One region of the Paenibacillus sp. JT22N1 genome, then DNA from elsewhere that is predicted to be linked to it. Evidence: riboswitches for the same ligand, from Rfam matches in the RefSeq annotation. Region 1 holds a riboswitch; each other region holds the start of a gene.
The links. A riboswitch is a leader RNA that binds a small molecule or an ion and turns the genes downstream of it on or off. The one in region 1 is predicted to bind cyclic di-AMP.
Positions count from the first base shown of each region.

Region 1 (3,118 bases):
AGATCGGTCTTTTGTATCAATCCAAATTGCTTGATCCTACCGCATACGCGCGCAGTTTTGATGTGGAGGTGTACTCGCTGCATCCTTACTTTCAAATGTTGGATGCCGAGGATATGCTAAAGGCGACAGAGAGCGGGCTTTATGTCTACCCTTATACGGCAAATGAAGTAAATGATCTGCTGCATCTAACTAGGCTTGGGGTTTCGGGTATTATTACGGACTTCCCTGGAAGATTAAAAGATTTGTTGCAAACGCAGGATTCCAAGTGAAAAATTTCTATGCGAAAAGCCCCGGTTTCCGGGGCTTTACCTTTCATTTTATCTTAGGAATGGGGACATGAAATGAGTCTTCTTGTTTTGGAGAAACTAGGGATGGCGCTGTTATTAGGTCTGTTGATCGGGATTGACCGTCAACTCAAGCATAAACCATTGGGTATGAAAACAAGTATGGTGATTTCGGTGGCGAGCTGCTTAATCACTATTGTATCGATAGGAGCTGTTCAAAAGTACTCCATCCCTGGATATACGAATATGGATCCTATGAGGCTAGCGGCTCAAATCATTAGCGGGGTAGGCTTTATTGGGGCTGGCGTTATTTTAAGACGAGGTAATGAAATTATTTCGGGACTTACGACCGCGGCATTGGTATGGGCGGCTTCCGCTCTTGGTATCGCAACGGGAGCAGGATTTTATCAAGAAGCGACTATAGCTGTTATTCTTATTATTTTCGCAATCAATCTGTTTCCGATCTTTATCAAGCTGCTTGGCCCACAAAAGCTGAGGGAGAAGGACTTGGCGATCAATATTATATTCAGTCCTGAAGGGGACATGTCCACGCTTATCGATCAAATCAGCGCAGAATACATGAAGGTGAAGCATATCAAAATCAAGGACTTGAACGAGAACCAACAAATTCAGTTGGTCATTTCCACGGCAGACAAACATCGTACGACAACGGTTTACACCAAAATCAAGAAGATCAAATATGTACTCGCTGCCGAAGTTGAAACGATAAGCAATTAATACGAGAGACTATACCATGGAAACTATTACCACTATACAATACTTGAAACTAATAGACTAACTATGCTAGTCTAAAATAGACAAAAAATGCCGAATCTCGGAGCAGCAAAAGCTCTGGTACGGGGGACTTCTTTACTTGGGGTGAATGAATGCTCAGCTGTTTAATAAACTGAGCGCGCTAGGGAAACCTCTTCCCGAACCCGTCAACTAACCTCGGAGGCTTCAAGGAGGAACAATTTTTGAAACTTTTTACCAAAAGCTTTATTTGTTCATGCGCACTTGTTTGTGCGGCAGTATCTCTGTTTTCAGCTCCCTCGGTTCAAGCCGCATCATCTACATCCACTGTGAAAGTCCAGGTCAACGATGAGTTGATTCAGTTCCCAGAAGTACAGCCATTTATTGACAACGCAGGAACGCTGCAAGTTCCTCTGCGAGTACTCTCTGAGAAATTGGGTTATCAAGTAGGCTGGGCGAAGCAAGAAAGCGACATCGTGGTCACGTTGAAGAACAAGCAGCAGACGATTCAACTGACAACCGACGAGAAGCAAGCGATTGTGAACAGCAAGAAGATTAGTCTGGAAAGCAGTCCAACGCTTTATCAAGGTAATACGTATGTACCCTTTCGTTTCATCACTGAAACATTCGGTTCTCCGATTGAGTGGAATGAAGCGAATCGTATCGCGATTGTGAATGTCGATGGCAAGTCGCACAAACCAGCCTGGATTGCACCGCCACCAGCACCAGCTCCAAAGGTAGCAGCGGTAGCTAAACCATCCGTGTCTGCTCAAATCGTGCAAACAGCAAATACGTTCATGGGGACGCCATACGTTTGGGGAGGCACAACACCCAGTGGGTTTGATTGCTCCGGATTTGTGCGCTATCTGTACGAAGCTAAAGGTATTGATCTACCCAGAACTTCAGTCCAAATGTACGATGAAGCAGGAACCAGGGTTATGGACTTGAAGGCTGGAGATCTTGTGTTTTTTGCTTCAGGCAGTGTAAATCATGTTGGTATTTATCTGGGAAATGATCAATTCATTTCGTCGACAACGTCTAGAGGCGTAAGGATAGATAGTCTCGCCAGTTCATACTGGGGATCTAGATATGTGGGAGCCAAAAGAGTTCTGTAAATAAGCCATGTGATGAAAAAGGATTAAATCATCGAACATTTGTTTTCTATGAATCTTTCGAATGAAAGCATAGAAGGCAGATGTTCTTTTTTTACGCGAAATATTGCGATTTTTATCGAAATTTTATGGTTTTTAGCCTATAATGAAGAAATGTTTGGAAGAAAGCAGGTGACACGAACGCATGCAATTAAGTGTCTGGAAAAGTTGGTTTTATAAAAAAAGACATTCGAATAATGCAAATAGCATGTATATCGTGGAAAAAGGTCCTGCCATACCAGAAGAGATTCGGGGAGTCATTGATCGATTTTTTCTTACGTATAATCATTTCAAAGGGGCAAGAAGTCTACAGACGGATACGTTTATAAAAGAAGTCTTTTACGCAACGAAACAGGATGCGAAGGATCAAAGGACAATTGAAGAGATGGAAGCCTATATTCAGCAGAAAAATGTGCATCGCTTGCGATTGAAATCCTTTGTTGTTGATGAGTATCTTAGTATCGGCGAGAAGGTTTGCATGATTGGTGTGACAAGGGAATTCAGTAATAATCAGAGAAATCGCGTACTTTATTTTCTAATAAAAGAGGATCAGTCTTGGCGCTTTCATCATATTGCTAGGTCTCACCATGGGAAAGTTCTAGATAAGTTTCAAGTGAATGAGCAAACGGGGTTCGTGGTTGGAAATGAAAAAGCCGCTCTCCTCTTTCTGACACACTCCGCGTCTGCCGATGCATCCACCTTTATATTGGGTGATTATGTGCATGTGGAAGGTTATTTGGAAGTGGAGAAAGAGGTGAGCAGCCAACTGTATTACCGAATCGTACGAATGAATCGCGTGCACTAAAAGCGAAGTGAGACCCGATAAAGCTGTGGATCCCACTGGATCTGTCCGCCTAAGGATTCAATAATAGCTCGTAAGGGCATATAAATATGACCATCTAGTATGGTAGGTGCTTCAGGGAGTACGAC
Region 1 is NZ_JCAUAW010000024.1:78,906-82,023, reverse strand. It holds gene AC58UU_RS33140 (glycerophosphodiester phosphodiesterase) at 1-269, shown strand, start outside; gene AC58UU_RS33135 (MgtC/SapB family protein) at 342-1,022, shown strand; cyclic di-AMP (ydaO/yuaA leader) riboswitch at 1,101-1,259, shown strand; gene AC58UU_RS33130 (C40 family peptidase) at 1,262-2,152, shown strand; gene AC58UU_RS33125 (hypothetical protein) at 2,334-2,993, shown strand; gene AC58UU_RS33120 (stalk domain-containing protein) at 2,990-3,118, opposite strand, start outside.

Region 2 (3,118 bases), on a different contig from region 1:
TTTTCGACGGCCTTCTTTTTATTGGGGTTGGACCGCGGGAGAACGTTAATAGAACAACTTGATCTCAAGGGAATCTTGATTACATCCGATTTACAAATTTATAGTGTAGGGGGTAATTATAATGACAGCTAACCAATGGATTAAAACACCAAAGGGATATGTCGTAGTTTCCATGGTTGCCTTTCTAATAATTGCCGCCATATGGTCATTAGATTTCACGGGCATTTATAATGGCATTATTGCCGTCGGAATTTCTACAGCCGTGGATATCCTTTGTTCCCGCATTGCCAAAAAGAAGCGAATGATGCCGGATGGTGCAGTGATAACAGGGTTAATCATTGCTTTAATCTTAAGCACAACTTCCTCATGGTATATTGTTGCTGCAACTTCCATTATCGCTATTTTGTCCAAACATTTACTTGTTCATAAGAAAAAACCAATCTTCAATCCAGCGGCTTTCGGACTGCTTCTGTCCATCCTATTCTTTCGAACAGGACAAAGCTGGTGGGGCGCATTCGGGGATCTTCCCACATGGACAGTCGTGTTTCTATTAATTGGCGGATACATTGTGACGAACCGGGTGAACAAATTCCCACAAGTTTTTTCATTTCTAGGAACGTATTTCATCTTATTATTTATTATGGGGATTATTGATGTCGGAGACGCCACTGACGCACTTCGATCACCTTTTATCAATGCTTCTCTTTTCTTTGCTCTTTTTATGCTAACAGATCCGCCTACTTCACCAGCTAAATATAAGGATCAAGTTATTTTTGGCTTCCTTAGTGCGATCGTGGGTGCAGTTATTTATGGCATTTTTGGAGGTTTGATGTACTTATTTATAGGATTGCTTATCGGGAACTTATACCACTTACTTGTACCGAAGCTTAGGAACGCCACTATCATAAAGCCTGGCAGACTAATTAAATGAGGGATTATTTACATACGAACAAATGTACTGTATATTTGTTCGTAAGGAAATACAGACAATTATAAAACAACTAGGCATGAATTATTGAGAAGTTTAAAGGAGTGTTAATCATTAACGGAACAGATCTTGTTATATTGAACTTGGAAGAAGTCCGACGTAGAAGTATTAAAGTTTGGAACGTTATTCCTCTAACTATGCTGGATTGGAGGCCTGATGCACAAGCCTTAAACATTAAAGAAATGATCCGGCACATATTGGACGGCGAGCATTATTATCATCTTGCAATACTGAACAGAGGAAGTCTATCTTCATACGATTCTCCTTTTGACAATCGGGAATTTTCTTCGGTGGAAGATGAACTGATATTCGCACAAGTGTACAGAGAACAATTCTTGAATACCGTTAAAACGTTCACCCCTGAGGATTTGTCAAATATTAAAATTAATCGAAGTGACGTAGGGTATGTTCGAACTTTAGGAGATATGTTAATGAGGATCGCATACCACGAATCCGTTCACACCGGGCAACTGCTAGATTATATGCGAACGGCTGGAATCGATCGGCCACGAATTTGGGATTGAATGTGGTTTTCAACGGAATTTCAAGGAATTGAGATATTTTCTTAGTTAATATTTTGGTCAAGAAGTGACGGCTGATACCGCTTGCAAAATATTTCTGGAAAATTTTGAGTCATGTTCTCTATGATTTCACATGTTACAATTTGTGAGATCCATATGGATCAAATAACTCAGAAGGCCGAAGCTTCATGTGAAGCACGGGGGACCCATTATTTGGGGTGAAGCCGCGTCAGCGGCCGGGTGATTACTCTTTGATCCGAATCCGACAGCTAACCTCGCAGGCCGCAAAAGGAGAGGTTTATTTTGAAACGTTACAAAAAGCTTGTGGTTACCGGCGCAATAGGTTTGAGCGTTCTCGTAGGTTCGAGTGCGGCAATGGCCGCACCAGCAACCCATACGGTATCAGGTAATGATACAATGTGGTTAATATCCCAGAAGTATGGCATAAGCCTATCTTCGCTTATTAAGGCAAACCCTCAAGTTGCCAATCCGAACGTGATTTGGTCTGGTATGAGCCTCAACATTCCTGGCAGCACGAACACAAATGCTGGTACTAAAACGCCAGTTACGACTGCGCCATCTCAAACAACTTTTGCTAACCAAGTCGTTAACTTAGTTAACCAAGAACGATCAAAGGCTGGATTGCGTCCATTAACCAGCAATAGCGCACTTACCGCCATGGCTTTGGACAAAGCGAAGGATATGTACAACAATGGTTATTTCGATCATACCTCGCCGACTTATGGGTCGCCTTTTGATATGATGAGCACATACGGCATTCGCTATTCATACGCAGGTGAAAACATTGCAAAAGGTCAACAAACGCCTGAAGCTGTCATGGAAGCTTGGATGAACAGCACGGGTCATCGTCAAAACATTCTTAGCCCCAACTTCACCCAAATTGGTGTTGCCTATTTTAACGGCGAATGGGTACAGGAATTCATTAGCAATTAACGCACTAACGTATGTCTGCAGAATATTTCAAGAAAAACCAGCAACTTTTTGTTGCTGGTTTTTTTGTTGCAAGGCGTGCAACTGCGCTTTATTTTGCTAATAAAACACTATGCTATCCTCAGTCTTGGATGGGGAACAATCATCTCGAACATATTGAAGTCAATTGATCACAAAAGGGAATGACCGAACGATATTTGGAAAATAACTGGGAATATGTGTAACTCTACATCCTCTGCATCGTATAAATATCAAAGGGAGGCGAGTGAATGAATCTATATTTTCGGGATAATTTTTTTAATACCGGTGTTACTGAGATTCTAGGTGAACAGGAAGAAACCGTCGGTCATCTTGATTTGAAAAGCTCTTTTGGATCTGCGATCGAGGTGTATGGGCAGAATGGCCAACTGTTGTGCAAAGGAAGTTTTCCGATCTTCTCAAGCAAATGGGAGGTTACGGGTGCAGATGGTGGACAATTAGGTGTGTTGAGAAGCAGAATTGCGTTTTTCACCAAAAAATTCACATATGAAACCAAAGGGCGGGGTAACTACGAGATTATATCCCCAGTATTTTCAAAAGAATATGAGATATCTGATGAATCCGGCGCGCTTGTTGCCCGTTTCGAACAAGTAAACGGATGGTTTTCTTCAGGCGCTTT
Region 2 is NZ_JCAUAW010000011.1:176,574-179,691, forward strand. It holds gene AC58UU_RS21625 (FAD:protein FMN transferase) at 1-132, shown strand, start outside; gene AC58UU_RS21630 (RnfABCDGE type electron transport complex subunit D) at 122-931, shown strand; gene AC58UU_RS21635 (DinB family protein) at 1,042-1,512, shown strand; cyclic di-AMP (ydaO/yuaA leader) riboswitch at 1,676-1,808, shown strand; gene AC58UU_RS21640 (CAP domain-containing protein) at 1,813-2,463, shown strand; gene AC58UU_RS21645 (LURP-one-related/scramblase family protein) at 2,730-3,118, shown strand, end outside.
Region 2: another riboswitch for cyclic di-AMP. It lies ahead of AC58UU_RS21640 (CAP domain-containing protein); the one in region 1 lies ahead of AC58UU_RS33130 (C40 family peptidase).

Region 3 (3,118 bases), on a different contig from region 1:
CTTTGAGTCCCTCAAGTATTTCCGGGCGCAGTAAATCCTTAAGTGTTGCAGGTTTATCTTGCACGCTGGTAACAGCAGGAGTAGACGACCATTTTTTCTTAGCCATAACGGGTTCACCTCTGTTCAGTTTCTCCCTATTATTGTACACTTCTACTCGTGCAAATGATACGGTACCGTCGCCACAACGATATCTTTATCTGCTTGCAGCTTCGAACGAATACGTGCAGCAGACTGGTTATGGAGCAGTCGATGCCACCATTTTTTCGGCATAAATTGCGGTAAAATGACCATAATGTTTTGTTTTTCCGAAACATGCGCGTCAATTCTCTCAATAAATTCAGCCAGCGGCTTCAGTATCGTCCGATAACGTGATTTAAAAATAACCAATCGAACGCCCGGATCCCACTTCTCCCACTTCTCCTGCATCAATTCTTCATCTTCATCTGAGAACGATACGTAGAAAGCAATAACGTTTGGCGACAACGATTTCGCATAGTTCAAGGACTGTGCCACAACCCGATGAATACCCGCCACAGGGACAATAATCAAAGGCTCCTTCGTGCAAACCCGATCAATCGTTATATCAATACGTAATTGTTTCGCTACATCATCGTAGTGATGACTAATTTTCGTAATTAACCAAAGCAGCAACGGGGTTATAATAATAACAATCCATGCACCTTCGGTAAATTTAGTTATAGAAAATATGAGTAAAACAGCAAGAGAAACGATCCCGCCTAAACCATTGATGAGCAGCTTTCCGATCCAACCTTTTACTCGCTCTCTCAACCATTTACGAACCAAGCCGCCTTGCGCAAGTGTAAAAGATAAAAACACGCCTATCGCATATAGAGGAATGAGTGCATCGGTCTTACCTTTGAATCCAATCAAAAGAATACTGGCAAGCACACCAAGTGTGATAATACCATAGTGAAACGAAAGTCGGTCTCCTCGGAATGAGAACATACGCGGGAAGTTTTTATCCTGTGCCATGATGGATGCTAAGATTGGAAACCCGTTGAAGCTAGTATTAGCAGCCAAAACCAGAATGAGCATGGTACCAATTTGAGTTGCGTAATACATCGTCCCACGACCAAATGCCTGCTCTGTCACCATCGATAATACGGATGTATGACCATTAGGATCAGGTACAATTCCGTAACCCAAAGCCAACAGCGTTACGCCTCCAAACACGATAGCCAAAAGTGTCCCTAAGGATACTAACGTACGCTTCGCGTTTTTCACAGATGGTGAGCGGAAATGCGGCACGGCATCGGAGATGGCCTCGATCCCTGTCACAGCTGAACACCCGGAGGAAAATGCTTTTAAAAGGACGAATAACGTTAATGAACTCGTCATTGAACTCGGAGCAAACGCTATGGGATGCGTATTAATAGATCCCGTCAGCATATCGTATGTGCCTTTGCCCACTAGCAGTAAAATACAAAGAATAAAAAAGTACGTTGGAATAGCGAAAATCGTACCTGATTCCGAAGTTCCTCGCAAATTAAGCCAAACCATGATCCACACGAGAACTAAAGTAATCGGAACAATATACGGCACCGCCGATGGAAAAGCTGACGTAATCGCTTGCACGCCGGCAGAGATCGAAACAGCAACGGTAAGTGTATAGTCAATAAGCAGCGAAACCCCAGTCAGCCTTCCCCACACCATACCTAGATTTTCTTTGGAAACCATATAGGCTCCGCCACCTTGCGGGTAGGCCTCAATCACTTGTCTATAGCTCAAAACTAGCAGCATAATCAGAGCAATAATGGATATCGCAATGGGCAAAGAGAACGCAAAAGCGGCAATCCCAACGGTCGCGAGTTCCAAAAGAATCTGCTCAGTCCCATAGGAAACCGATGATAAGGCATCCGAGGATAGGATCGGCAGCCCCTTCCAAACCGGCAATTTTTCCGATTCCATTTCGCTAGATTTAAGCGGTTTTCCAAACATAATTTTTTTCAATGAGTCGCTTGTCATTCGTGATAGTTCCTCCAATTAAACCTAATATCTGACGTAAACTTGCGTTTTAGGACGCAAAAAAACACAAGGATAGACCTTGTGTTTATACACATGTTCTCCTTCCCACGGTCGCTTACGAGGTTAGCTGTCGGGTTCGGGCCGCGAGAATCTGCCCTAAATGGTGCCAAACGTAAGCACCTTTACTCACCCCATGAAACTTGTGGTTCCCCCGCTTTTCTAATAAGAAAATTAAGCGAAATATTCAACTGTAACGTACGAGTTGAATACTACTCTCTTCTTGCGGCATAGTAAAGGATTGAAAAAACTTAAAAATATAACTCCAACCTCTACATTCACTCAATAATTCGCTTACAATCATACGATTCATTGATTTGCTTCCATTCTCTTATTCCATCGTGGTTTTTTAAACATTTCTTAATGAGTTGAGTAATTAATGAAGCAAAGTAAAGGAAATTATTGGATTTTGATGATAACTCCTATGCAAACGAGGATCTGTGTAATGGACCCATCAGCTGAGAACAAGCTAGTCATTCTCAAATGGACAACAAAATAGACGGCTTACGCCGTCCTTGGTTGAAAGTGTTTATACAGGTTGATGCAATTGTTGTACACAGTACAACTTGCCTCTCTAATTCTCCAATTTATTTGAATCATCCTTTTTGTCTGAACCAAGAATCACATAAGCAACGCTAAATAAAACGGTTATGCCAAAAATCTGAAGCCATGCCTTTACCGCATTTATTTTCACATTATAACTTATACTCGAATACACACCCTGTGATGGTTGAAAGGAAACATCCAACCTGGATACCCAGATCGATTGATAACCTTGTTTTTCAGGAAAAGGAAACGGGCTATTCGATAATAGGTAATAATCAACAGGAACGGCAAGAAAGCAAAAAATGATGATAACGATAGCATAAACAGCCAGAAGCTTCTTACGGCGAGAGGTAATCTCCAAATTTACATCTTCTTTCATTTTGGATTTTTAAAGCTCTTCAACGACAATACCTTGGGCGAACTGGTCACTTAGGGATGACTCCATAATTAGTACCTGGTACTAACCCACCCAAGTATAATCCATAATTTGGAAAACATCAATGTAAATCGTAACTACCACAGCAGTCCC
Region 3 is NZ_JCAUAW010000018.1:28,095-31,212, reverse strand. It holds gene AC58UU_RS29260 (YqkE family protein) at 1-106, opposite strand, end outside; gene AC58UU_RS29255 (APC family permease) at 151-1,986, opposite strand; cyclic di-AMP (ydaO/yuaA leader) riboswitch at 2,084-2,234, opposite strand; gene AC58UU_RS29250 (hypothetical protein) at 2,618-2,968, opposite strand.
Region 3: another riboswitch for cyclic di-AMP. It lies ahead of AC58UU_RS29255 (APC family permease); the one in region 1 lies ahead of AC58UU_RS33130 (C40 family peptidase).

Region 4 (3,118 bases), on a different contig from region 1:
GAGGAGAAATGGAACAAGTGGCAACCCGATATAAGGCTGGTGACGTTACATTCCCAGTATCGGAGCATTGTTCAACCACTGACGAAATTTATTGATACGGTCGAGCATAAGGCAGCTGAATCGAATTTTCGGGTAACGGTCCTAATCCCGCAGTTTATTCCTAAGAAAAGTTGGCAAAATATTCTCCATAACCAATCTAGCTTACTTATCCGAGCTTTTCTGCTTTATAGAAGGAACCTTATTGTAACAACAGTGCCGTACCATTTGAAAAAATAAATAGGGTGGCCTTACTTCACAGTAAGGCTGCTTTTTTTATACGTAAGCTCGACCTGATGCTCTTCATTCACCTGATTAATGAACGCATGAAGCTCTTCCTCTGTTTCACATACGGCTGAATGCTCCAACCAAATAAAGAACTTTTTCTTGTGCACGGCTGAAACATGCAGAGGGTATTTGTCCCGAGATTTTAAAATATACAACCCTGAGGAAACTTCATTCCAAGGTGATTTGAAAATCGTACGGATGGATAATCGAGTTCGATTCTCCCAATCCTGCTTTTTTTGTTTGATTCTTAAGGATTGATACATAGTCAGAATGATAGGAAGATTGGATATTTCGGTCCATTTTGAAAATCCTGCCTGGATGGCTTGTTGTGTGATTCCCGATTTTTCTTTGCAAAACCAATAACCAAGGATAATAGGTTGATTATTTTCTTCTAGCCATATGACACCAAACCACTGATAATCTAGAAGGATTGGATTTAACAAATGGGGGGCTATCCCTAAATAATAACGGGCAGATGTAGACATAAATCTTCTCCTTTTCGAAATTAGGATCTAAGTGGCCGTGTACGAATATGGCCTAATTGTAACGTTGAACCGTATAAAAAGGGGGTAAAGAATCAAGAGCAGCGTATAAAAATAGAATAAAAACGCAAGCAGGCTGCGCGGCTGTTTACGGCCGGATTCCGGCAGAGGTGGGATAGTTCATTAACTACAAAATAACAATAACGATAGAAAAGCGAAGCATTTCTATCGATAATGAACGTGTTGTCCGATTGGACGCGCTTTCTTTTGCCGGATATGCCCAGAAATACGGAATAGCGTCTCTCCACAGCGTTTTACAATAATTGCTAAGAGGCGTAGCATTCTTTTCAACAACTTCACAACAAGTTTCAAACGCTGAGTCCCCGCAAGGGGAGCGGGGGAACCAATCAGAAGCCGAATGTATGTAAATAACGGTTTCTCGGGGTGAATCCAAAGCAAGCACAGCTTGCCAAGGTAGGGCACTTCCAAGCCCGAATCCGACAGCTAACCTCGTAAGCGTATGGGAGAGAACCGCTTTCTATCGTGCCTTTCACAGCCCGTTTATTAACGCTGCAAGAAGCCCGAGAGTAGAGATTCTCTGCTCTTAGGCTTCTTTTTGTTGTTCAAAAATTTGAGGAGAGTGAATCTGTTATGTATCCAGAACCCCTGACACTATTAAAAGAAGAAGATGAATGTACCAAGGAATGTAAGATTACCCGTATAGAATGTTTTCGATTTGACTGTGAACTATCCGATAAGCTGCAGCCTGGACATGGCACTGATTGTCATTGCGGTTTACTCACGATTTCAACAAATCTCGGAAAATACGGTTTAGGGGAATTCGTGATTCCATGCGGCAACATGAAGGGGGATTTCGTTCAATGGGCTGCTGTTTTTCAGCGAATCAAAGGTCGTACCCTTACGGACGGTTTGCAGTATGTTCATCAGAAACAAGAGGCATGGGGAGAAGCTAGAACACATTTAATTGAAACGGTTTTATTGATCTATCTGAAAAGCTTAAGCACTCATCTGCGAGCAAAAAAGAACTTAGCTTCCTATGGGATCGCACTTATTTATTTGACCATTCTGGGGCGTATATCTCTTTCTGAGTTAATCAAATTTTTATGCTTTTTTTATACGGATACTATACATTCTTTACCCCCTTTTTATACGGTTCGGCGTTACAATATGTCAGGAAAGGGGGCGGTGATCGTCATGCAAAGTGATTGTTTGCTGATAGCTGCGCCGACCAAGGCAGGCGAGGACTTTATGAAACAGGTAAAGTTGGTTGGTTTACCTTTTATTGCATTAACCAACAACAAGATGGAGAAACTCAAGCTTGAGGGGCAGGGCGTGAAACAAATTATCCAAGTGAATACGTCGGAACCTGGCATATCCATCATTCCCGACTATCCGATTGGAAACGTCATTCTATTTGAAGAAAGTTTGCCCTTATGCTGCAGGTATATCCAGATATGCCGCGGCTTAACCTCTAGACCCATTTATGTCATTACGCAAAGCGTGAATCCCCGGTTGATTTACAAAGGATTGGGCGCTGATTATGTCATTTATTCTAAAAATGGTGATGCAAAGTTTTTGCTGCCATCTTTTAAAAATAAATAAATGATTGAGGTTTTGTCTGATTTCAAGGAGGTGTGTTATGTACAACGATGTAACGATTATCTTATTAATCGCAGTTTCGTTTTTAGGATTTTGGGGATTTTTAAAATTTTGTGAAAAAGCGTGAGCTCATGTACCGAAACGAGTGTTTTGACCAATCCTTTTAGGAGGCAAGCATATGATTGTTATTGGACTAATTGCATTTGCTATTATGGTGTATCTCGGTTTTGTTTTAGTAAAGCCAGAGAAATTTTAATTGTAGAATATGAACTTATGTAAGCAGGGGGAGAACCTACTATGGGTATGGGATTGTTACAGGTAGTCATCACACTGGGGATTATTATGCTTTTGGTGAAGCCTGTGGGTAGTTATTTGGTTAAAGTGTTTGGAAATGAAAAGAGTCGCCTTGATCGTGTTTTTGGTCCTTTTGAGCGTGCATCCTATCGTTTGATGGGTGTTAAAGAAGAGGAAGCGATGGGCTGGAAAAAGTATTTAGGAGCCGTATTATTACTCAATTTGGTCATGATGCTCTTGATTTATGCGGTGTTTCGACTTCAAAAATACCTGCCTCTAAATCCAGATAGCATCGGTAATATGCCTCCGGCTTTAGCTTTTAATACAGCTGTTTCTTTTATTACAAATACGAACTGGCAAGCATACAGCGGTGAAAATACATTGTCCTATTTCTCTCA
Region 4 is NZ_JCAUAW010000005.1:268,182-271,299, forward strand. It holds gene AC58UU_RS12340 (APC family permease) at 1-276, shown strand, start outside; gene AC58UU_RS12345 (hypothetical protein) at 288-809, opposite strand; cyclic di-AMP (ydaO/yuaA leader) riboswitch at 1,170-1,340, shown strand; gene AC58UU_RS12350 (hypothetical protein) at 1,458-2,429, shown strand; gene AC58UU_RS12355 (potassium-transporting ATPase subunit F) at 2,605-2,682, shown strand; gene kdpA (potassium-transporting ATPase subunit KdpA) at 2,730-3,118, shown strand, end outside.
Region 4: another riboswitch for cyclic di-AMP. It lies ahead of AC58UU_RS12350 (hypothetical protein); the one in region 1 lies ahead of AC58UU_RS33130 (C40 family peptidase).